DNA from 3 places in the Photobacterium sp. BZF1 genome. Region 3 is predicted to be linked to each of the others. Evidence: predicted binding sites of a transcription regulator. Region 3 holds the regulator's gene; each other region holds the start of a gene.
What was found. Region 3 encodes MetJ, which represses methionine synthesis genes. Its sites were predicted from a motif close to TTAGACNTNTANANGTCTAA; they were not measured.
Positions count from the first base shown of each region.

Region 1: the regulator MetJ is predicted to act here: its motif matches at 1,928-1,947, upstream of metA (homoserine O-succinyltransferase).
Region 2: the regulator MetJ is predicted to act here: its motif matches at 3,982-4,001, upstream of metE (5-methyltetrahydropteroyltriglutamate--homocysteine S-methyltransferase).

Region 1 covers NZ_JACSOF010000081.1:20,131-28,370, reverse strand. The annotation lists gene BIZ37_RS17860 (bifunctional UDP-sugar hydrolase/5'-nucleotidase) at 1-1,706, shown strand, start outside; gene metA (homoserine O-succinyltransferase) at 2,015-2,956, shown strand; gene BIZ37_RS17850 (sodium:proton antiporter) at 3,196-4,485, opposite strand; gene metH (methionine synthase) at 4,689-8,240, shown strand, end outside.
Region 2 covers NZ_JACSOF010000072.1:6,843-15,082, forward strand. The annotation lists gene glpA (anaerobic glycerol-3-phosphate dehydrogenase subunit A) at 1-269, opposite strand, end outside; gene BIZ37_RS16655 (diguanylate cyclase) at 541-1,713, opposite strand; gene BIZ37_RS16660 (hypothetical protein) at 1,978-2,646, shown strand; gene BIZ37_RS16665 (DUF4250 domain-containing protein) at 2,762-2,950, shown strand; gene metR (HTH-type transcriptional regulator MetR) at 2,998-3,909, opposite strand; gene metE (5-methyltetrahydropteroyltriglutamate--homocysteine S-methyltransferase) at 4,142-6,433, shown strand; gene BIZ37_RS16680 (hypothetical protein) at 6,500-6,748, opposite strand; gene BIZ37_RS16685 (META domain-containing protein) at 7,100-7,543, opposite strand; gene BIZ37_RS16690 (mechanosensitive ion channel family protein) at 7,807-8,240, opposite strand, start outside.
Region 3 covers NZ_JACSOF010000014.1:10,268-18,507, reverse strand. The annotation lists gene priA (primosomal protein N') at 1-1,257, opposite strand, end outside; gene rpmE (50S ribosomal protein L31) at 1,493-1,705, shown strand; gene BIZ37_RS04625 (malic enzyme-like NAD(P)-binding protein) at 2,011-3,261, shown strand; gene metJ (met regulon transcriptional regulator MetJ) at 3,357-3,674, opposite strand; gene BIZ37_RS04615 (O-succinylhomoserine (thiol)-lyase) at 3,852-5,018, shown strand; gene BIZ37_RS04610 (bifunctional aspartate kinase/homoserine dehydrogenase II) at 5,019-7,436, shown strand; gene metF (methylenetetrahydrofolate reductase) at 7,767-8,240, shown strand, end outside.

The DNA of each region.
Region 1 (8,240 bases), on a different contig from region 3:
AGAGCTTGAATCTGGGTGGCGTAGAAACGTATGTTGATGTCGGTGGTTTTCCACGTTTGGTGACCAAGTTTAACGAACGCGACAGTGGTAACGTGCTGAAACTACATGCGGGTGATGCAATTACCGGTACCATGTACTACAGCCTGTTCCGTGACGAACTGCCAGACGCGCTGATGATGAACCAAGTCTGTTTTGATACGTTCGCGCTGGGTAACCACGAGTTTGATGACGGCAATGAACAACTCGCCCACTTCATCAAAACCCTGACGACTAGCGAAGAGGCGGATGCCTGCGGTACCGATGTAGTCGCGGCAAATGTTCAAGTTGATCCATCAAACCCAATTGCTGGCCTATACACGCCGTATGAAGTTTACCAATTTGGTGAACACCAAGTTGGTGTGATCGGTATTGATATTGGAGATAAGACCAAAGACTCTTCTTCGCCATCTGAGGATACGGTATTCCTCGACGAAGTTGAAACGGCACAAAAATACATCGATAAACTCAAGTCAGAAGGTGTCAATCATATTGTATTGTTGACCCACTATACCTACGAAAATGATGTCGCAATGGCGTCACAACTTTCCGGCGTGGATGTTATTGTTGGCGGCGACAGCCACTCATTATTGGGTGATGCTGAAACGTTCGCTGCAATGGGGCAGCCTATTAGTGGTGACTACCCAACTATTTTGACCAATGCCGATGGTAATGATGTCTGTATTGTTCAGGCTTGGGATAATGCCAAAGCAATGGGTGAACTAAACATTCAGTTTAATAGTGAAGGTAACGTTGTGAGTTGTGACGGCCATGCTCACCTACCGCTTGGCGATAACTTCACTGCTGACTCTAAGGGGAAAGAAGCCCACAGTGAAGCTGAGCTGAAAGCGATTCGAGACTATGTTGCTGCTACAGCTGAAGTCAGCATTGTTGCGGAAGATGCAACTACTGTCGATAAATTGGCTTACTACAGCGCCCAAATTGAGGAGCGTAAGCAAGAGATCATCGGCAGCAGCGATGCTAACTTATGTAATGAACGAGTACCTGGTCAGGGTCATGCTTCGGGGTCCTTGTGTGGTGTTGAAAACGCCAATCGTGACTTCCTGAATGCGCATGGTAGTGTTATGGCCAATATTGTTACTGATGCCTTCGCACACCTTTCCCTACGCTCTGATATCGCACTTCAGAACTCCGGTGGTGTACGTACCAGCATTCCAGCTGGTCAGGTTAGCGTGAGTCATGCCTTTAATGTATTGCCTTTCACAAACTACCTAGTCAACCTCGATATGACAGGTCAAGAGATCGTTAACACCTTGGAAGATGCGCTTGATAATGTTGTAGCAAACAACTCTTCAGGTGCGTTCCCTGCAGCGACGAACCTACGTTTCGATGTTGATTTGAACAAGGCTAAAGGCTCTCGCGCGAGCAACGTTGAAGCTCGTCGTCGAGGTGAAAATAGCTGGCACCCAATTAAGCTTGATGAAACCTACGTCGTGGTAACCAACGATTTTGTTGCAGCAGGTGGTGACAGCTACTTGTCTATGGTTCCTGCATTTGAAGACGATAACCGTCGTGAAGATACGGGCTTGCTTTACACCGACTCATTGATCAACTACATCAAAGCGTTGCATGCCGAAGGCAAATCACTGCAGCAGCCGACAGTCGATGAGATGGCAGTTCAGAACTTTATCCCGTTAAAAAGTAACTAAATTGTCAACATCAGCTTGTTAGCTCATTGGGCAGGCAATTGAAGATGACCGTAAAGGAGGCTGAGGCCTCCTTTTTTATTGGTCGTTTTTGAGGGTGGAGACGTCAGTTCAGTTACGGACACAAGTTTGTAGGGATGATAAAGGCGGCTACTGTAACACTGTCTTCGAGGGGATATACCAGCCTTGCCTTGGGTTGCGCTTAGTTAGAGAATCAGGTAGGTTTAGATATCTGGACGTCTAAACATCTCTTGCCTATTATGGCTATATCAATAGGTTTAGACGGGAAACACGTTTAAGGAGAAGCACCCATGCCGATTAAGATCCCTGACAAATTACCTGCAACCGATATCCTACGAGGAGAGAATATCTTCGTGATGTCGGAAGCCCGTGCTTCGAGTCAGGAAATCCGTCCTCTGAAGGTGCTGCTGCTTAACCTGATGCCAAAGAAGATTGAAACGGAAACCCAGTTTCTGCGTCTGCTGTCCAATAGTCCGCTGCAGGTCGATGTTGAATTGCTCCGTATAGACAACCGGCCTACCAAGAATACGCCGACTGAGCATCTCGACACCTTCTATCGCCAGTTCGAAATGGTGAAAGACCGCAACTTCGATGGCTTGATAGTAACGGGTGCTCCGCTTGGCTTGGTGCAGTTTGAAGATGTGCTCTATTGGGAAGAAATCCAGACCATCATGAACTGGGCCAAACAGCATGTGACTTCAACGCTGTTTGTGTGCTGGGCAGCCCAGGCTGGCTTAAAACTGCTGTACGATCTGCCTAAGCGTACCCGCAAGGAGAAGTTATCAGGGGTCTATTGGCACCGTATTCATGATTGCCACAACCCGATCCTGCGTGGCTTTGATGATTCATTCTTGGCGCCACATTCCCGCTTTGCCGACTTCTCACCAGAGTATTTGGAAGAGCATACTGATCTAGATATTCTGGCGACGTCTGAGCAGGCCGGTGTGTACTTGGCTGCGACCAAAGACAAACGGAATGTGTTTGTAACCGGTCATCCGGAGTATGATGTTGATACCCTGCATAATGAGTATGTCAGGGATGTTGGGGAAGGAATGGAGCCAAATGTACCGGTGAACTACTACCCGGACAATAATCCAGATAACCCACCCATTGCCAGCTGGCGTAGCCATGGTCACCTGCTGTTTGCCAACTGGCTAAACTACTGTGTCTACCAGCAGACTCCTTATGACTTGGAGCATTTCTCGGAAGCCAACTTCACCACAGATGAATAGTTTGTTGCCGAATAACACAATACTTGCAGAGTAGGTGGCCATCCAGCTTTACGTATGCGGCCCATGCACTAGGATAAAATTTCAAAACCTACCCGCCAGGGACGGCGGGTTGGAGCGACATGGATGTCACTTTGCGCTTTTGAAATTTACATTCTGGTGCTTGGGACGTTCTTTCAACTGCAATAGAAATAGTTCCCAGCTAAAAAAAGACCTGCCGAAGCAGGTCTTTTTTATCGTAGCTATTTACTTGGGCTATTTTCGGCTTCCCACAATTTGGCTTTGTGGATCAGCGGGGTAATCGTCGACCCCTGAATCAATATAGAGAACACGACTACCGAGTAGGTCATCACCAGCATAATTTCCCGCACATCAATGTTCTTGTCAGGGATCACCATCACACCTGCCGGCACTGCCATCGCCATCGCAAGGGCCAGGCCACCGCGTAGGCCACCCCAGGTCAGGATTCTAACCGACATCGGGTTGTAGTCGCGGTAGCGGTTGAAACCGACGTAGGAGAATTTTACGCTGAGGTAACGGCTAAGCAGTACTAGCGGTACAGCGATGACCATCAAGACCCAGTCTTCCTGGTGGAAGCTGAACTGCAGCATGCTCATACCAATCAATAGGAACAGTACGCCATTGAGGAACTCATCGACCAGCTCCCAGAAGTGGTCGAGGTGTTCTTCACTTTCCTTCGAGAAGCCAATATAGCGGGTCCAGTTACCGATCATGATACCTGAAACTACCATAGCCAATGGTCCTGAAACGTGGATGACATCGGCAAATACGTAGCCGGCAGTCGGTATGCCCAGCGTGAGCAGTAGTTCCATTGAGTGGTCATTGGTCGAGCTGATCAGGTAATGGAAAATAAGGCCTAGGGCGAAACCGTAGGCGATACCGCCAATAGCCTCTTGCAGGAAGAGTTGGCCAACACCAAGAACGGTAGGGGCTTCGTTACCAAAAGCGATGGTAAATAGGGTAACGAAAATGACAAGGCCGAAGCCGTCATTGAATAAAGATTCGCCCTCAATTTGGGTAGAGATACGCTTTGGCGCATCGAGTTTTTTTACAATAGCGAGCACGGCAATCGGGTCAGTTGGCGAGATCAGCGAGCCAAAGATCAAACAATAGATCAAATCGAGCTGGATACCGAGTACCTGACAAATACCCCACAGGGAAAAGCCGATAAAGAAGGTTGAAAATAAAGTGGCGGCAAGCGCAAGTGTGGTGATTTCCCACTTTTGATCTTCTAGGTGGGGAAGTTTGATCCCCAAACCACCCGCAAACAGCAAGAAACCTAGAATCCCTTTGAGCAAGAAGTTCTCGAAGTTGATTTCGCCAAGCTGGCTTGCAGCAATGTCTTCTAGGTGGAACCAGCCGTTATGCCCGGCAACAATGATGCCCAGAGATAGCACCAACGCCCCAGCAGTAATGGCGATAGTGGTCTGCATTTTTCCTATTTTACTGTTTATAAAAGCGATCAGCATTGCTGCTGCCGCCAGGAAACAGAGGGTGCTGTAAACTGACATCCAGTGACCTCGATGGTAATTGAAAGTAAAGCTGAAAATTGTGTCAAAATATAAATCTATCGCTGCCCGATAGCTATCTTTAATTTCTTACAATGAGTTAAAAATTAATCAACGAAAAGCCCTTTAGACGTCTAGATTTCCATTTTTGCTATGGTAGGATGTGAACTAGCTGTAACATTAGATAAGGAAGTAAAGCGGTGTTGATGGGCAAGGATTTACTAAATAAGCGCTTGGCAGAGCAGATCCTGATCATTGATGGTGGCATGGGCACCATGATCCAGGGCTACAAGCTGGAAGAGCAAGATTACCGTGGTGAGCGTTTTGCCGATTGGCACATGGACCTCAAGGGCAACAACGATTTACTGGTACTGACCCAACCACATTTGATCAAGGATATTCATGCCTCATACCTTGAGGCTGGTGCGGATATCCTAGAGACCAATACCTTCAACGCGACCACCATCGCGATGGCCGATTATGAGATGGAAGCGTTGAGTGCCGAGATCAACCTCGAAGCAGCCAAGCTTGCCCGTCAAGTGGCCGACGAGTGGACGGCAAAGACACCGGACAAGCCGCGATTTGTGGCCGGTGTGCTGGGCCCGACCAACCGAACTTGTTCCATATCGCCGGATGTAAACGATCCTGGTTTCCGCAATGTTACCTTTGACCAGTTGGTCGAGGCGTATGCCGAATCGACCCGCGCATTGATCGAGGGTGGCTCAGACATCATCCTTATCGAGACGATTTTCGATACCCTCAATGCCAAGGCGTGTGCCTTTGCGGTCGATACTGTATTTGAAGAGTTGGGCTATTCGTTACCGGTGATGATTTCCGGTACGATCACCGATGCATCAGGCCGCACCCTGTCAGGCCAGACTACCGAGGCATTTTATAATGCCCTACGTCATGTTAACCCTATTTCATTTGGCCTGAACTGTGCTCTTGGTCCTGATGAGTTGCGCCAGTATGTCGAAGAGTTGTCGCGCATCTCTGAATGTGCCGTCTCTACCCACCCAAATGCCGGTCTACCCAATGCCTTTGGTGAATATGACTTGTCTCCGGAAGAGATGGCGAGCCATATCAAAGAGTGGGCGGAAAGCGGATTCCTAAACTTAGTCGGTGGCTGTTGTGGCACCACGCCAGAACATATTCGCCAGATGGCCGAAGCAGTGGCAGACATTGCGCCTCGGGCGTTGCCTGAGCTACCGGTTGCCTGCCGTTTGTCGGGTCTTGAGCCGCTGACCATTGAAAAAGATACCTTGTTCGTCAACGTAGGCGAGCGAACCAACGTGACCGGTTCGGCGCGCTTCAAACGCCTGATCAAAGAAGAATTGTATGACGAGGCGCTGGAAGTTGCCCGCCAGCAGGTAGAAAACGGTGCCCAGATCATCGACATCAACATGGATGAAGGGATGCTGGATGCCGAAGCGTGCATGGTGCGATTCCTCAACCTGTGTGCTTCCGAGCCAGAGATTTCCAAAGTGCCTATCATGGTCGACTCCTCGAAGTGGGAAGTCATCGAAGCTGGCCTGAAATGTATCCAGGGCAAGGGGATTGTTAACTCTATCTCGCTCAAGGAAGGCAAAGAGAAATTTGTTGAGCAGGCCAAGCTGATCCGCCGCTACGGTGCAGCCGTGATCGTGATGGCGTTCGATGAAGTGGGCCAGGCTGAAACCCGCCAGCGCAAGCTGGAGATCTGTACCAATGCCTACCGTATCTTGGTCGATGAAGTTGGCTTCCCGCCGGAAGATATCATTTTCGATCCGAATATCTTTGCGGTTGCGACCGGCATCGAAGAGCACAACAACTACGCGGTTGATTTCATCGAAGCGGTAGCCGACATCAAGCGCGATCTGCCCCATGCCATGATTTCTGGTGGCGTCTCTAACGTCTCGTTCTCTTTCCGCGGTAACAATTACGTCCGCGAAGCTATCCATGCCGTATTCCTGTACCACTGTTTCAAGAACGGTATGGATATGGGGATCGTCAATGCTGGTCAGCTTGAAGTGTACGACAACGTACCGGAGAAGTTGCGTGAAGCGGTAGAAGACGTAGTCCTGAACCGCCGTGATGACTCGACAGAGCGCCTGCTGGATATCGCTGCGGAATATGCCAATAAAGGCGTGGGCAAGGAAGACGATGCGTCAGCACTTGAGTGGCGTACCTGGTCGGTAGAAAAGCGCCTTGAGCATGCCTTGGTCAAGGGGATCACCGAGTTTATCGTTGAAGATACCGAAGAAGCTCGACTCAATGCCTCCAAGCCGCTTGAAGTGATCGAGGGGCCGTTGATGGATGGCATGAACGTGGTTGGTGACCTGTTCGGTGAAGGTAAGATGTTCCTGCCGCAGGTAGTGAAGTCTGCTCGGGTAATGAAACAAGCGGTTGCCCACTTGGAGCCTTATATTAACGCTGCGAAACAAGCGGGTGCGACAAACGGTAAGATCTTGCTGGCAACAGTAAAAGGCGATGTCCACGATATCGGCAAGAACATTGTGGGCGTTGTACTCCAATGTAATAACTACGAAATCATCGATCTTGGTGTGATGGTGCCGTGCGAGAAGATCCTTAAGGTCGCCAAGGAAGAGAATGTCGATATCATTGGCCTGTCTGGATTGATTACACCTTCCCTCGACGAGATGGTCCATGTGGCGAAAGAGATGGAGCGCCAAGGCTTCGACCTGCCGCTGTTGATCGGTGGTGCGACGACATCCAAGGCTCACACTGCAGTGAAGATCGAGCAGAACTACAGCCATCCGGTGGTGTATGTAAATAATGCCTCCCGTGCTGTTGGCGTGTGTACCTCGCTGCTGTCTGATGAATTGCGTCCTGCTTTTGTCGAAAAGCTTGATGCCGACTATGTCAGGGTACGTGACCAGCATAGCCGCAAGCGTCCAAAGACCAAGCCGGTTTCCCTGGATGTTGCACGGGCAAACAAGGTCGCGATTGATTGGAATAGTTACACCCCGCCGGCACCTCTGAAATCAGGTGTGCAGGTCTTCGATGACTTCGATGTTGCTACCCTGCGCCAGTATATCGACTGGACCCCGTTCTTTATGACCTGGTCGCTGATGGGTAAGTATCCAGCTATTCTTGACCATGAAGAAGTGGGTGAGGAAGCGCGTCGTTTGTTTAAAGACGCCAATGACTTGCTAGACAGGGTTGAGCAGGAAGGCTTGCTCAAGGCGCGGGGGATGTGTGCTATGTTCCCGGCCAATAGTGTCGGAGATGATATCGAGGTGTACACCGATGAGTCGCGCACTGAAGTGGCCAAGGTACTACACAACTTACGCCAGCAAACCGAGAAACCGAAGGGCTTCAACTACTGCCTATCGGACTACATTGCGCCGAAGGAAAGCGGGAAAGCCGATTGGATTGGTGCCTTTGCGGTCACCGGCGGTATTGGTGAACGTGAGTTGGCCGATGCCTACAAAGCGGCGGGCGATGACTACAATGCGATTATGATCCAGGCCGTGGCCGACCGTTTGGCAGAAGCGTTTGCCGAATACCTGCACGAGCAGGTGCGAAAGGATATCTGGGGCTATTCGCCGGATGAAGATTTGTCCAACGATGATCTGATCCGTGAGAAATACCAAGGGATCCGCCCTGCACCGGGCTATCCGGCATGTCCTGAGCATACCGAAAAAGGGTCGCTGTGGGAGCTATTGCAGGTAGAAGAGACCATCGGTATGTCACTGACGACCAGCTATGCTATGTGGCCGGGTGCGTCTGTCTCGGGTTGGTACTTCTCTCATCCA
Region 2 (8,240 bases), on a different contig from region 3:
AGCCCCTGAGTATCTTCAACACAGTGGCGAGCGATGTTTTTCAGGATACGGTTTTCCTGAATACACTCTTTGGCCGATTCCTGATCAGTGACGGCGTATCGGGCGCCGGAGTGGAGCAGGCCATGGTTTCTTCCCGTTGTCCCCGATGCGAGATCATCTTTTTCAACCAGAATGCAGGAGATTCCGCGTAAGGCACAGTCGCGCATAATACCTGTACCGGTTGCGCCGCCGCCAATAATCACAACATCTGTTTCAAACCAACTATTCATGTTCGTTTTCGCTTATTGTTTTGGTTCGTGGATCAGGAAATGGATAATTCCTTCTATTCTATGCTGAGTAATATGCCACTTTTTGTAAGGGTAATATTTGATCGGTCACACAAATATGAGCGTTCGAGCATTCGATCGCGCGTAAATGTGATTGTTTGGCTGAAAAAGAAACAATTTTTGCAGGTTGCAGCCATTCGAAAGGCTGAGCAGTGGGAATTTCGCAGGCGGCGTGATAAAACGAAAGTGTTCAAGCCAAATACGAGGATGTGGGTTAAGCGATGGCTTTACGCCTTTCGCTCAAAATAGGTGTGTAATCGATAGGATGGAAGCGACTGCAGTCACGACCAGCATCCTTGCAGTCGTAAAGGGCCCTGTCAGCCCGCTCTATTAAAGAGGAGAGGGAATCATTTTCACCATTACTGGAAATACCAATACTGGTGGTAAAGCTAATAGAAGTGCAATCTATTCCGGTATCGACTTCCAACTCGCGGATACGCGTTAGCATACGATCGGCAATCCTTTCAGCGTCATAAGAGGCGCACTTGGGCAAAAAGAGAATAAACTCCTCACCGCCAAATCGACCGAACAAATCTGTTTTGCGAATATGTTGTTGCATGAAGTTGGCAAATTCTTTCAAAACTTTATCGCCGACACCATGGCCCCAAGTATCATTGATCCGCTTAAACCGGTCGATATCAAAAAGCATAACGGAAAAAGGCTGTTGCTTCTGTATGCAATTGGCAAGTTGCTTGTCCGCTAATTGCAACAGCATACGGCGGTTATAAATACCAGTCAGTGGATCGAGGGTGGCTTGCCGGTATAGTCGCATTAGCATGTGTAACTTAGAAAGTTGCGACCAAACAACCATTAGGGCCAAGACATTCTGTAGCCAGTAACTGGCAATGTTCTCGGGGCTGAATAAATGGCCTGAGAGATAGTCAACCAGAAGTTGGGTTATCGCCGTGAAGGCAAGCATGCACAGGCTTTCTTTCAAGGTAACCGGCAAGATAGTCAGGATAGCAACGTGTATGATAGGCAGCAGGGTATAGCCGTAAACGAAGCCGCTGTAGACCGTTGGGAAATCTAAAGCCCAAGCCGTGTAGAGGTAGAACAAGTTAATGCTGGCCACCATCAGACCCATATACCACTGCGCCCGTTTCAACGTTGTATGTTGGTGGTTCATCCACGCAATAGATAGGAGAAAACTGCCTAACAGCAAACGAGAGCCGGCTATATGAAGGTGAGTTGGCTGTGCGAGAAACAGCAAATCAAAAGGCAGCCACAGAATCACTAACACTCCCCAAACCGAGGACAACATGGTAATTCTGCTGCGCAGGTAACCACTACGGGTATTCTTGAAGCTAGTGGAATGGGCTCGCGCACTCCAAAGATCGGGAATATACAGCTTGAGAGAGTTGAACGTGTGGTGCAGTGATGACTTCATAGCGTTGGCCCTTGCTACTTCCTGTTAGTCATAGATCCAAACTGCTACTGATCTTTAGTGGTTGTAAAGTGCTATTATTCCACAGCGGCATTGGTTATTCAGTGATATTGATCCAAAAATTAAGCCACTAGTGCCTAGTTTGATTAGCATTAAAGGAAGTGAAATCACCACACAACAAGATGCATAGTGTGTTTTCCTTGTTGGTATAGAACAGGGTAATTGTTATCATCCACACACTTTGTTTCGCTACATCAAGATAATCCCATGAATGCTGCTTTAATTTTTCTGATCCCTGCCTTGTTGGGTGCCCAGTTGATTCTGACTTTGGTTTTGACCAAAGGAGAAATTTGTCCGGGTCAGCGAGGGAGGGTACATAAGACCTTACCTGTTCTCCTTTTGGGTTGGCTAGTCGTCGCAATGGTTCAGCCTTATGCATTCTTACCATTGGCTGCTTTGGGTTATTTCACCTTGAAAGTAAAAACGGGCAAGACCCGTGATGCTGGGCCGCTTAACGTTTTCTATGCAGCGAATGTATTGGCATTTCTTGTTTGGTTTTCGTTGCTACCGACATTAACACTACCGGTGGCCGTATTGAGTTTGGTCAGCATTGCACTGTTCGGTTCACTGGTTGCCCATATTCTATTAACTCAGGCTAGAACCCGTTTGCAAGCCTTCCACCGCTTGTTGCCATTCGCTGGCTTTATCAGTGCTATGGTGAGCGTCCTTTGCTTGTTGTGGTTATCTTCTCTGCTCGATGAGGGCCAACTGGCATCACTGACGACCAATGTGGTTGCGTCTTTGGTGTTGCTTGTTGCAGGCTTGCTTGTCTGGTCAATGCACTTGTTAACGGGAAAAACGGTTAACCGTTGGCAACTGGTGGCTGCGGCTGGCATCTTAGTGCTTTCAGTTAATATGCAGATCGCATTACTATAATTTTCTGGCTATTTAGCCTTGGTGAGATTGGTGAAATGTGAGGCGGTCCTTTCTCTTTCCGCCTCGTTCTGTCTATGCTTACTCATGAGTGAATACTTACCGAGGGGCAGGCATTATGGAGATTAACAATCTTTTGAACATGGATGGCAACATCGTTCTCGGTATCGTCAATGAGCGATTACGCCTTGAGTGTTCGACGGTCGAAGAGTTGGTCAGCCGCTATGAGCTAGACTTCAACGAGTTAAACCAAAAAATGGAAGACTTGGGCTACCATTACGATCCTATCAATAACCAATTCAAATAAAACCACTCTCTATTTCAGGCTGCACTGGTGAAGGAACCTTTCCGTGATCATGCAGCCTTGATACCTTCCAGATGTGTTTGGCACTGCTGTTTTGCCGTTGCGAAAAAGGCAGATAGATAATGCCGTTCACGCTCCTGCGCCCTGATCGCAGCGAATAATCGTCGCCACAGGCCATCACCCAAAGGCTTGCTAATAATCAGCCCTTGGCGCGCAAAGTCATAAACTGCCCAGTTCGGTAATGCTGCGACGCCGAGTCCAGCCGAGACCATCTGTATTAGCATGAGGGTGTTATCCGCTTGCTTCCAGTTAGCGGGTTCTACACCTGCGGGTTGCATGAAGTGCTTCACGACATCAAGTCGGCTGCGCTGAACTGGGTAGCTCAGCATGGTTTCTTGCGCGAGATCTTCTGGTGAAATAACACTTTTTGATGCGAGGGGAGATTGCGGCGAAACAATGAGGCGCATTTCAAAATCAAACAGCGGCTCGAAGTGAATTTCACTTCGGGTTTGAATATCCGAAGTAATAACAAGATCAAGCTCGCCGGCGCTTAGTGCTGGCAGTGGCTCAAAACCAAAGCCGGATGAAAAATCCAGGGTGACATTTGGCCAGTGTGTTTGGTACTCCTTCAGCGCAGGCATCAACCACTGGAAGCAAGAGTGGCACTCGATCGCCATATGCAGGCGGCCATTAGTATCTTCTTTCAAGCTAGCGAGTTCATGCTCAGCCTGAGCGAGTCGTGGGAAGAGGTCATCGGCAAGCCGTAAAAGGATCTCGCCCTCAGCGGTAAACTTCACTGGGCGTGTTTTGCGCAAGAAAAGTTGGCTACCCAGTCGTTGTTCCAAATCTTTTAGCTGGTGGGACAATGCTGACTGGGTCAGGCATAGTGTGTTGGCTGTCGCGGTTAACGATCCGGTGTCTCTTAACACTGTGAGTGTTTTTAAGTGCTTAATTTCAATCAAATCGCTTCCTCATGCTTTCCGCTTACTGCTGTCCCTATAACGCTTTTTAATGTAACGGGAAATAACGGATGTGTAAACATCTAGACGGCTAAATGATCTTTTATAGCGAAATAAACAAGCTTGTTCATATGAATTTTATTCAAGATAAACATTAATCATAAGAAATTGCTCATAGCCAGAGCGTGAGTCATTGTAAATCCAACAACAGCAAACGTGCATGGACGGATTAATAATGACTGTAAAAACAACGACACACATTCTGGGATACCCGCGAATTGGTAGCCAGCGCGAACTAAAAATTGCCCAGGAAAAGTACTGGCGGGGTGAGATTTCACAGGCTGAACTTAAGGAAGTCGGTAGTCTGCTTCGACACCGTCATTGGGGGGAACAAACCGGTGCTGGGCTTGATGTCGTCACGGTAGGTGATTTTGCGTGGTACGACCATGTTTTGGGTACCAGTATGCTGCTGGGCCATCTGCCCAAGCGCCACCGTAGTGGCTTTCCGGATCTTGATACGCTTTTTCGGGTTGCGAGGGGCAAAGCACCAACAGGTTGCGCTTGTGCAGCATCGGATATGACTAAGTGGTTCAATACTAACTATCACTATATCGTCCCCGAGTTCAGCACAGACGATGAATTTACTGTTAGTTGGCCGCAGTTGTTCGAAGAAATCGCTGAAGCGAAACAAGCAGGGCATGCAGTAAAACCGGTTTTGCTGGGGCCTGTCTCTTATCTATGGTTGGGCAAAGAAAAAGAGCAAGGCTTTGATAGGCTCTCGCTCTTGCCAAGGTTACTGGCTACTTATCAGCAAATCTTAACCAAACTGGCAAAGCTCGGTGTCGATTGGGTGCAGATTGATGAACCGGTATTGGTATTGGAACTCCCCAAAGAGTGGGCCGATTCATTCAAAATTGCCTATCAGGTGCTTCATGGCGCCCCCAAGCTCTTGCTGACGACGTATTTTGATAACATTACTCATCATCTGGACGCGATAGTAGGGCTTAAAGTGGATGGTCTTCATGTGGATATCTCTGCAGCACCAGAACAATTGGATGAAGTCGTAAAACGCTTGCCTGAACATTGGGTTCTCTCTGCCGGAGTAGTCAATGGCCGTAATGTATGGCGGGCAGATCTCGCGGCTTTGATTGAAAGGCTAAAGCCAGTTAAAGCACAACTTGGTGAGCGCTTATGGTTAGCCTCTTCATGCTCGTTGTTGCACAGTCCAATGGATCTCGATTTGGAAACCGAAATTGACCCGGAGGTACGGCAGTGGTTAGCGTTTGCTAAGCAAAAGTGTCGTGAGTTGACCCTTCTAGCTCAAGCCATTGATGGCAACGATATTGCCCTTGATGAATGTGCCCGGTACAGTGCCCCGATCAAAGCCCGAGCTAGCAATACATTGGTCAACAATGAACAAGTGCGTAAGCGTAGTGAAGCTATCACTGACGGTTTGGCTCAAAGAACGTTGCCTTACCAGGAGCGTGCTCGCGTTCAGCGCCAATCACTAGGGCTGCCTCTATTGCCGACAACAACCATTGGGTCTTTCCCACAAACTGATGAAATTCGTACTCAGCGTCGGGACTTCAAAGCCGGAAGACTGAGTGAGCAAGATTATGTCACTGCCATGCAGGGGCACATTGGTGATGCGATTGAGCGTCAGATCAAGCTCGACCTAGATGTGTTGGTCCACGGTGAGGCCGAGCGTAATGATATGGTGGAGTACTTTGCCGAGCTGCTCGAAGGGTTTGCCGCCACCCGCTTTGGTTGGGTACAGAGTTATGGCTCACGTTGCGTCAAGCCAGCAGTGATTGTGTCTGATATTTATCGATCAGAGCCATTGACCGTTTCTTGGGCGCAATATGCCCAATCATTAACGGATAAGCCTGTTAAAGGCATGCTGACTGGCCCTGTGACCATCTTAGGGTGGACATTCCCACGGGAAGATCTTAGCCGGGAAGCAATTGCTAACCAGATTGCACTGGCTTTGAGGGATGAAGTGGCAGATCTGCAAGAATCAGGGATTAAGATCATTCAGATTGATGAGCCTGCGATTCGTGAGGGTATGCCTCTGAAGGCTACCCAGTGGCAGGATTACCTAGACTGGGCCGTTAAAGCGTTCAAGATTTCAGCCGCGAGCGCGGAGCCGCAAACACAGATCCATACCCATATGTGCTATAGCGAGTTTAACGACATGATTGAGTCAGTCGCGGCTTTGGATGCAGATGTGATCACGATTGAAACCTCACGTTCTGACATGGAATTGCTGCATGCTTTCGAAGAGTTTGAATACCCCAATGAAATTGGTCCAGGCGTGTATGATATCCATTCGCCGAATATTCCAACGGTTGAACAGATCGTTGATTTGATTGAGAAGGCAGAAGCTCAAATTCCAGCTGAACGTTTGTGGATTAACCCTGATTGCGGTTTGAAAACAAGGAACTGGAATGAAACTGAGGCTGCGCTCACTAATCTGGTTGAAGCCGCGAAAGTGCTGCGGCAACAGTATCAACCGAAGGCAGTGTAGTGTTGGGTATTTAAGTTAGAGATAAGCATTGAGTAAGCCCCTGAAAACCTCAGGGGCTTTGCAGTATTACGAGCGACCTTTAATGTCGTCGAAGCTAGGTTTGTAGTCCGATTTAGTATATTTAGTTTTTAGCTTAGGGAAATGAGTGCGCTCATTTTGGCCCTGTAGCTCTTTACTGTTAGGGACATAATTGGATGGTTGGTACTCGACTTTTTGTGGTGATACTTCACTGTTGTCATTGCGGCCTTGGAGCTCGTATGCGACAGCTGAATTAGCAATAAAAAGCCCAACAATAATTAATGCGATATTTTTCATAACAGCCTACCTTAGCAAAATTGAAAGGTGTACCGATTTTCAGATTACCAATTGCTTGGTACATAAAGCTTAGATGATAAAAAATCGTCATTGTGATGATTTACAAAACTTTAATTTAGTATCTCGTCATTAAGTTGCAATTGATAACATATTATATAGTTTTTGATGGGGTGATTAGTAAAACTAACCTATTGAAAAAGTTTATAGTTTGATTGTTTATGATTGGGCGGAAGGGAGTATGGAATGTGGCACTTCAGGAAAACATGAAAGTTTTGTGAATGAATATTAGTGCCATAAAGCGGTATGATACTCCTGCATGAAGCAGGAGTATTGAGTCAACCGTTGGATTGCTTATTCAGCTTCGGTACGAGTGAAAGTTAGCGTATGCTCAGTACCGGCTAGTGTTAGCTGGTTACCTGCTACAGTCGCGGTACTCCAGTCCATTAGCGTTGCGCTCATCACGCGCTCTAGTTCCATGGCTGGCTCTGGGCAAGCCATCATGGTCATCCCCATTTTCTCGATGCGAAGCTTGCCATCGTTAAGCTGAGCTTGACCAAAGTAACGGTTACAGCCGGCATGGCCGTTGGCACCTAGATCAGATGACAGCTGAAGGTTAGGGGCCTTGAATGGTTCGGCAAGCTCAAGTGCGTTACCATCAACCTTGTTAAGTACCCAGTTGAAAGAAGCAAGGTCAGTATTCGTAATCATAGCGGTAGTTGGCTCGCTTTCAGTGTTTGATGCACAAGCGGCAAGAATCACAGGTACGGCTAAAGCTGCAAGAAAACGTTTCTTCATCATTATAAATTCCCAGAAGTCCTAATAACTGTCCAGCCAAGTATTATTCCCCTGAATACATTAGCTAGAGAATTAATTGTACGTTGTTTTTTATCTTGTTTTACAATATATATCAGATTTTGGTGTGAGGGAATATAAAAAAATCACACTAAACCCTACAATATTCAGGTTTGGTTATGTTTTAGTCCATGAAGAAAACATAAACACTAAACAAGATAGTAGTTTATACAACACAAAAAGAAAAAATGTTAAGCCTGCGTCATTTAATCTTGTTCTTTTTTTATCATATGAAGATGTACATCTTGTTGTGGGAACGGAATGGATATGCCTTCCCTGTCAAAGCGCATTTTCACTTCCCGGGTGACATCCCAGTAGACATCCCAATAGTCTTCCGTTTTGACCCAAGGTCTGACAATGAAATCTACCGAAGAGGAGTTGAGCACATGCAGTTTGATGGTTGGCTCGGGTGAGCGAAGCACCATTGGGTGATCGGCGAGAATCGCCTCAAGGACTTTTTCTGTTTTCTCTACATCGTCGCCATAGCCAATGCCAAATACCATATCGACACGGCGTACCCTTTCGTGGGTAATATTCTTGATAGTATCACCCCAAATTTTACTGTTCGGAACGATAAGGATTTGGTTATCAAAGGTCTTGATGGTGGTGCTGACTAGGCTCATGTGGCTAACTTTGCCAG
Region 3 (8,240 bases):
GTTGCCCGCATCAAGGTGCTTGCGCATCCGGGCGATCAGTGGCGCAGATAACCCCGCTTCGAGGTACAGTCCTTTAACGTCCAGCACGCCATGGCGCGCAGACTGGGCGCTACCCGCCCGGCGGGACAAAATAAGGTGGTGGTACTTTCCGCTTTTGGCGTTATGTAAGGTTTCCAGTGCCGGTGTTGCCGAACCGAGAATGATCGGGATATTTTCCTGGCTGGCACGCATCACGGCCAGATCCCTAGCATGGTAGCGTAGGCTGTCCTGCTGTTTGTAGGAGGCATCATGCTCTTCGTCGACAATGATGATGCCGAGGTTGGCAAACGGGGTGAACAACGCCGAGCGGGTACCGATGATTATCCCGGCTTGGTTATCGCGTCCAGCGAGCCAGGCCGACAACCGTTCGGTGTCATTAAGCCCGGAGTGGATTGTCTCCAACGGGACATTGAAGCGGCGGCGGAAGCGGTTGATGGTTTGTGGCGTGAGGCCAATTTCCGGTACCAGGATCAACGCTTGCTTACCGGCAGCTAAAACAGGCTCCAATAGGTTGAGGTAAACTTCGGTTTTGCCTGAGCCTGTCACCCCTTCGAGCAGGTAGCAGCCAAATTCAGGGTTGGCGTTGACACTGGCAATTGCCAGCGCCTGCTCTTCATTCAGGCGGGGCTTTTCTTCATTTATGGCAAACCCAGCCTTCCAACTGCGGTTAGTCGGCGCTTGTTCAAGTGTTTCAATCCAGCCTTTGTCTGCCAGTGTTTTCAGTGTTGCGCTGCTGACTTCTTCGGCCAACAAGGCCTCATGGCTCAGCGTCCCCTGGCGTAGCATGGTCAGCACCTGAACCTGACGCGGAGCTCGCTTGAGGGCGGTCAAAGGCTGATTGTGGCCTGCTTCGGTCAGTTGCCACATTTTCAGTGCAGAAGGCGCAGCCTCCCGCCCTTTTCGCAATAGGGCAGGCATCGCATTGGCAAGGCTGTCACCCAGGGGGTATTGATAATATTGGCTTGCCCAGGTTAGCAACTTGAATAGGCTTGGCCCCCACAAAGGTACAGCATCCAATACTTGGTGGATAGGTTTGAGCTGGTTGAGGGGAAAGTCGGAGCTATCGGTCAGAGCCATGACTATCCCAACCAGTTGCTGTCGCCCAAAAGGTACTTTGACTCTGCCACCGATCACTGGCTGCTGGTCAGCTTTGACCAAGTAATCAAATTGCTTGTCCAGGGGGACAGGAAGGGCCACTCGGGCGATGTTGGGCGTCATATCTAACCGCTAAATCCGCATGTACTAAGATAGAGAAGTGTACCTTGCCCAGCCTCGGGCGGCAAAGCGGCGAAAAAAGGCGCATATTGGTTGATCTGGGCAGAATGATTGATTACTATACGCCGCCTGAATTTGACGTATTGGCGGTCTTGCCGTTACGTTTTTGATATTAACGACGTGTGGTGCCCGGCTTAGGATCGGGAGAGCGACACGGCCTTACTTTTGAGGTTATCCCATGAAACAAGGTATTCACCCAGAGTACACTGCAGTAAACGCTCGTTGTTCTTGCGGCAACACTTTCGTATTTAACTCTACTATGGGTAAAGACATCAACCTTGATGTATGCGACAAGTGTCACCCATTCTACACTGGTAAGCAGCGTCAGGTTAGCTCTGGTGGTCGTATCGACAAATTCAACAAGCGTTTCGGTGCGCTTTCTAGCAAGTAATTTGCCAGATGAATTTCGAAAAAAGGGATGCGCAAGCATCCCTTTTTTTATCCCTGTCCGAACCCTTCTTTTATTCCATCATTTCGTTTGCTCCATTCCCTATCTGTATCCCTATTTCAGGTAAATTGGCGATTCCCTCTTAAAGTGAATACTTGAACCGCAATATTCCCCATTGATGTTGAACATTCGGTCCGGGAATCATTGGATCGACCAGATGTTCGGTGCTAGGATTTTGTGCTGCCATAGAATATGATCTATGTCCAAATTCCAAAATAAAGTCACCTCCAGCCAGGATTTCGAACACTATGTCTGAAGATTTTCGCCAACAGGCCCTTCATTACCACGCATACCCAGTACCGGGAAAAATTGCTGTCGAGCTCACCAAGCCAGCTAATACCGTAGAAGATCTCGCCCTTGCTTACAGCCCAGGTGTGGCTGAGCCAGTACGTGAAATCGCTCAGAACTCAGAAAATGTCTACAAGTACACCGGTAAGGGCAACATGGTTGCCGTGATTACCAACGGTACAGCTATCCTTGGCTTGGGTAACCTTGGCCCGCTGGCTTCTAAGCCGGTAATGGAAGGTAAGGCGCTGCTGTTCAAACGTTTTGCTGGCCTGGACTCTATTGATATCGAAGTGAAGCACCGTACTATTGACGAGTTTGTCGATACGGTTGCCAATATTGCTGATACGTTCGGTGGTATTAACCTCGAAGATATCAAAGCCCCTGACTGTTTCGAAATCGAAAAACGCCTGATTGAGCGCTGCCACGTTCCAGTATTCCATGATGACCAGCACGGTACGGCGATTGTGACGGCTGCGGGTATGCTCAATGCCCTGGAGCTTCAGGGCAAGAACATCAACGAAGCGGTGATTGTCTGCTTGGGCGCGGGTGCAGCGGCTGTGGCTTGTATGGAACTGCTTATCAAGTGTGGTGCCCAGCGCGAGAAGATTTACATGTTGGACCGTAAGGGTGTGATCCATACCCGCCGTGACGATATCAACGAGTACAAGCAGCTGTTTGCCAATAACACCGACAAACGTACCCTGGAAGATGTGATTGAAGGTGCGGATATCTTTGTTGGTGTCTCTGGCCCTGATCTGCTTGCACCTGAAGCGCTGAAACTGATGGCTGACAAGCCTGTGGTCTTTGCGTGTTCTAACCCTGATCCTGAAATCAAGCCAGAGCTAGCCCATGCGGTACGTGATGATTTGATTATGGGTACCGGCCGCTCGGATTACCCGAACCAGGTCAACAATGTTATCTGTTTCCCATTCATTTTCCGTGGTGCCCTCGATGTGCGTGCGAGTGAAATCAATGATGAAATGAAACTGGCGGCGGTTGATGCTATCCGTGCGCTGGCCAAAGAGCCGGTACCGGCCGAAGTGGTTGCTGCCGCTGGTGCAGACAAGCTTGAATTTGGCCCGGAATACATCATTCCTAAGCCAATGGACCCACGCCTGCTTCCACGCGTTGCTAAGGCCGTTGCCCAGGCTGCTGTAGATTCTGGCGTTGCCCAAATTGAGATGCCGATTGGTTACATGGAAGCAAAATAAGTTTCGTATTAAGCCAAGCAAAGAAAAACCAGCCACAAGGCTGGTTTTTTTATTGTCATATTACGCTGACATCATGGTGACCCAGTCGCCGGCGATTATTCGTTGATGTCTTCGTAGGTGATCCCCATCTCTTCCATCAGCGCTTTCGCTTCTGCTGGAAGATCGTCTGGGCGGTCTTTACGGATGTCATCATCGGTTGGAAGCGGTTGGCCAGTGTAGGCGTGCAGGAAGGCTTCGCACAGCAACTCACTGTTGGTAGCATGGCGTAAGTTGTTGACCTGACGGCGGGTACGCTCATCGGTCAGGATTTTTAGAACCTTCAATGGAATCGAAACTGTAATTTTTTTTACTTGTTCGTTTTTCTTACCGTGTTCCGCGTAAGGGCTAATGTATTCGCCATTCCACTCTGCCATTTTTTACCTTCTCAGCGATATAAAAGTGATGAAATATAGTATGCCTGAATTTTAGCGGGATTTACCGCCATAAGCAAAGACATATAGACGTCTAGAAGTGTTGACGTCTTCGGTGTTTATCGTTATGTTGTTGCATAAAAGTTATTCGCCAGGGCCACCCTGACAAGGAAAGTAAACATGAGTGACAAGAAGCTAGCTACCGTCGCTGTTCGCACCGGCATCGAATCTGATACCCAGTACAACGCTGTGGTACCCCCTCTCTATTTAACCTCGACCTACAGCTTTCCGCAATTAGGTGAGGTACCAGAATTTGATTATTCCCGCTCAGGTAACCCGACCCGTAACACACTGGCTGATGCGTTGGCAGAGCTGGAAGGGGGAGCGGGTGCTGTGGTGACCAACTGCGGGACTGCGGCAATCAACCTATTGGCTTCAGCGTTAATTGGCCCGGACGACTTGATTATTGCCCCTCATGACTGCTACGGCGGCACTTACCGCCTGTTTAATACCCGTGCGGCCAAGGGTGATTTCAAAGTACGTTTCATTGATCAGACGGATCCAGAAGCTGTCGCCGAAGCACTGGCCCTAAAGCCTAAGCTGATTTGGGTCGAAACCCCGTCAAACCCATTGCTACGTATTGTCGATGTTACCGAGATTTGTGCGGCGGCCAAGCAAGTGGGTGCGCTGGTGGCGGTTGATAATACTTTCCTGTCTCCGATCCTCCAGCAGCCGATTGCCCTTGGTGCCGATTTTGTTGTCCATTCCACGACGAAATACATCAATGGTCATTCAGATGTCGTCGGTGGGGTATTGATTTCCAAGCAGGCGGAGCATGCCGAGGAGATCGCCTGGTGGGCAAATTGTATTGGTGCCACCGGTGCGCCGTTTGATGCTTATATGACCTTGCGTGGCCTGCGTACCTTGGCACCAAGGATGAGAATGCATGAAGAAAACAGCCGTCAGATCCTGGCTTACCTACAGCAGCAACCGTTGGTAGGGAATATTTACCATCCAAGCCAACCAGAGCACCCTGGCCATGCGATAGCACTCAAGCAGCAAAAGGGCTTCGGTGCAATGCTGAGCTTTGAGATTGCCGGTAGTATGGCGCAGCTTGAAGTATTTGTTAAAACGCTAAACTGTTTCTCATTGGCGGAATCACTCGGTGGCACGGAAAGCTTGATTTGTCACCCGGCAAGTATGACCCACCGTGCTATGTCGGATGAAGCCCAAGCCGAGGCTGGACTGAAACCGTCCCTGCTGAGGCTATCGGTTGGCCTTGAGGATCCGGAAGATTTGATTGCCGATCTGGAGCAGGCTTTCAACAAAGCGGCGGAGGTAGCGTAAATGAGTCATCCTGTTACGCGTCAATTGCACAAGTTTGGCGGCAGCAGCTTAGCTGATCCAGAGTGCTACCTAAGGGTGGCCGAGATCTTGCGTGAGTATTCCAGCGAAAATGATTTGGTCGTTGTATCGGCGGCAGGTAAAACCACTAACTGCCTGATCGAATGGCTTGAACTACTGGACAAGGATGGCCGTCAGGCCCATGAGGCTTTGCAGTCTCTGCGTAGTTTTCAGCAGGGGCTGATTGAGTCGCTGCTTGACGGTGAGGTAGCGGATGAACTGTTGACCCAGTTGCACCTTGAGTTAGGTGTTCTGTCGGGTATGGCCGAAAAGCCACAGTCAGAGGCTGAACAAGCCAAGGTGCTTGGTCACGGTGAGCAGTGGTCAGCCCGTTTGTTGGCCGCTTTGCTAACTAAACAACAACTACCTGCAGCCAACCTTGATTCTCGCCGGTTCCTTCGGGCCGAGCGGGCCGCACAGCCGGAAGTTGACCGTGCGCTATCTTGGCCGCTGCTCAAGGAGCAGCTCGCTCAGTACAGTCAACAGCGTGTCGTGATCACCGGCTTCATGGCACAAAATGGCGCGGGCGAGACTGTACTACTCGGCCGTAACGGTTCGGATTATTCGGCAACCGTGATTGGCGCCCTGGCTGATGTTGATAGGGTGACAATCTGGAGTGATGTGGCTGGGGTTTACAGTGCTGACCCGCGTAAGGTTGCAGATGCTTGCCTACTGCCTTTGCTACGCTTGGATGAGGCCAGTGAACTGGCCCGCTTGGCTGCGCCTGTTTTGCATAGCCGTACCTTACAGCCCGTTGCACAAAGTGCGATTGACCTGACATTGCGTTGCAGCCACCAACCGGAGCAAGGCTCGACCCGGGTGGAACGGGTACTTGCGTCAGGACGCGGGGCCAAGATCATCACGTCACTTGATGAGGTGTGCCTGATCGAACTATCGGTGACCCGCGCCCATGATTTTGCCCCTATTGCTACAGATATCGAGCGCTTCCTGCAGCGGACCCAACTACAGCCGCTTGCCAGCAGCTTTGAGCCTGATAAAGGCCGGGTGCAACTGGCCTATACTGCCGAGGTCGTTAACAGCGTTCTGGCCCAGCTTCAGGATAGCGGCATTGCCGCCGAACTGCGTTTGCGCGAGGGTTTCTCTCTGGTCGCTGCGGTAGGGGCCGGCGTGGTGAATAATGCGGTGCATTGCTATGGCTTCTACCAGCAACTTAAGGGGCAGGCGCTAGAGTTTATAGCTGAGTCTGAATCGGGGTTGAGTTTGGTCGCGGTATTGCGAAAGGCCGATACCGATAGCTTGATCCAGGGGATTCACCAGAACTTGTTCCAAGCCCAGAAGCGGATTGGTCTGGTGCTTTGTGGCAAGGGCAATATCGGTAGCCGGTGGCTGGAGCTATTCGAAACCGAGAAAGCCACATTGGAAAAGCGCCACGGTATGAGCTTTACCCTGATTGGTGTCGTCGATAGCCGCCGTCATTGGATTGATTTTGACGGTATTGATGTTAGCCGTGCCCAACATGCCTTTGACGATGAGTCAGTAGAATATAGCGGTGATCAATGGTTGTCGGTGCTGGCACACAATACCTATGACGATGTCATCGTGCTTGATGTGACGGCCAGCAGTGAGTTGGCAGCGCGTTACCCACAAGTGGCGGAGTCTGGTTTGCACCTGATCTCTGCTAATAAGGTGGCGGGTTCGGCTTCGGGAGAAGCTTATCACCAGGTGATTGATGCCTTTGCCAAGAGCAGCCGCTTCTGGCTCTACAATGCAACGGTGGGGGCAGGCTTGCCTGTTAACCACACGGTACGTGACTTACGTGAAAGCGGGGATGAAATCATCGCTTTGTCGGGGATCTTCTCCGGCACCCTGTCTTGGCTGTTCCAGCAATATGATGGCTCAGTGCCATTCTCCCAGCTGGTTGAGCTGGCCTGGCAACAGGGGTTGACCGAGCCGGATCCGCGCCATGATCTGGATGGCAGTGATGTGATGCGCAAGCTGGTGATCCTAGCCCGTGAGTCAGGCTTGTCATTGGAGCCTGAGCAGGTCAAGGTGGAAACACTGGTACCAGACGCATTGGCATCACTTGGGGTCGATGATTTCTTCGAGCAATCTGTCGAGCTTGATGAGTTATTGCATGAGCGCCTGCGAAAAGCGCAGAAAGAAGAGAAGGTACTGCGCTATGTAGCCCGCTTGGATCGCCATGGCAAGGCCGTTGTTGGTATCGAGGCGTTGTCTCGTGAGCATGCCCTGGCCAATTTACTCCCTTGTGACAACATCTTTGCCATCGAGAGTCGCTGGTACCGTGACAACCCATTGGTGATCCGCGGGCCGGGTGCAGGCCGTGATGTGACGGCTGGTGCGCTGCTCTCAGATATTAACCGTCTAGCGGCAATGCTGTAAGCCTTTGCCGAGGACTACGGGCGATGAATGCAAGTGAAATTGGCTAATGGTGATGCTGGTAATTGGTGTAATTCACTAGTTATGCAAAACCACCCAGTTCAAGTTGCCAAAAAAATACCGAAATACCATAAAGCCCGCTATCAGCGGGCTTTTTTATGGCCTGCCAATGTTGAAGATCATGCAATTTGAAGTTGAAAAATATTCATGATCATCATGTTGACATTAAATTGGTTACAAGACATTCTGTAGACATATAGACGTCTAAACGGTTATTTCAGATGTCATCAGTTTAGGGAGCGGCCGAGCGCCAACAAGAGTAAGGAATGGATTATGGGGTATTCATACGCAAGCCACTTGGATTCACTGAACCAGAACATTGCAGACATTGACGGTAACATCAATGTGTCTTTTGAGTTCTTTCCACCAAGCAGTGAGCAGATGGAGCAGACGCTGTGGAATTCCATTCACCGCCTGAAAACGCTGCAGCCTAAATTTGTCTCAGTGACCTACGGTGCCAATTCGGGTGAGCGTGACCGTACCCACTCGATCATCAAGGACATCAAGGATCAAACCGGTTTGGTGGCTGCGCCACACTTGACCTGCATCGATGCGACCCGTGACGAATTGCGAAGCATTGCCCGTGATTACTGGAACAACGGCATCCGTGATATCGTTGCCCTGCGTGGCGACCTCCCTGAGCAAGGTGTCAAACCAGATATGTATGCGGCGGACTTGGTTGAACTGCTGCGCTCGGAAGCTGATTTCGACATCTCGGTTGCGGCCTATCCTGAAGTCCACCCGGAG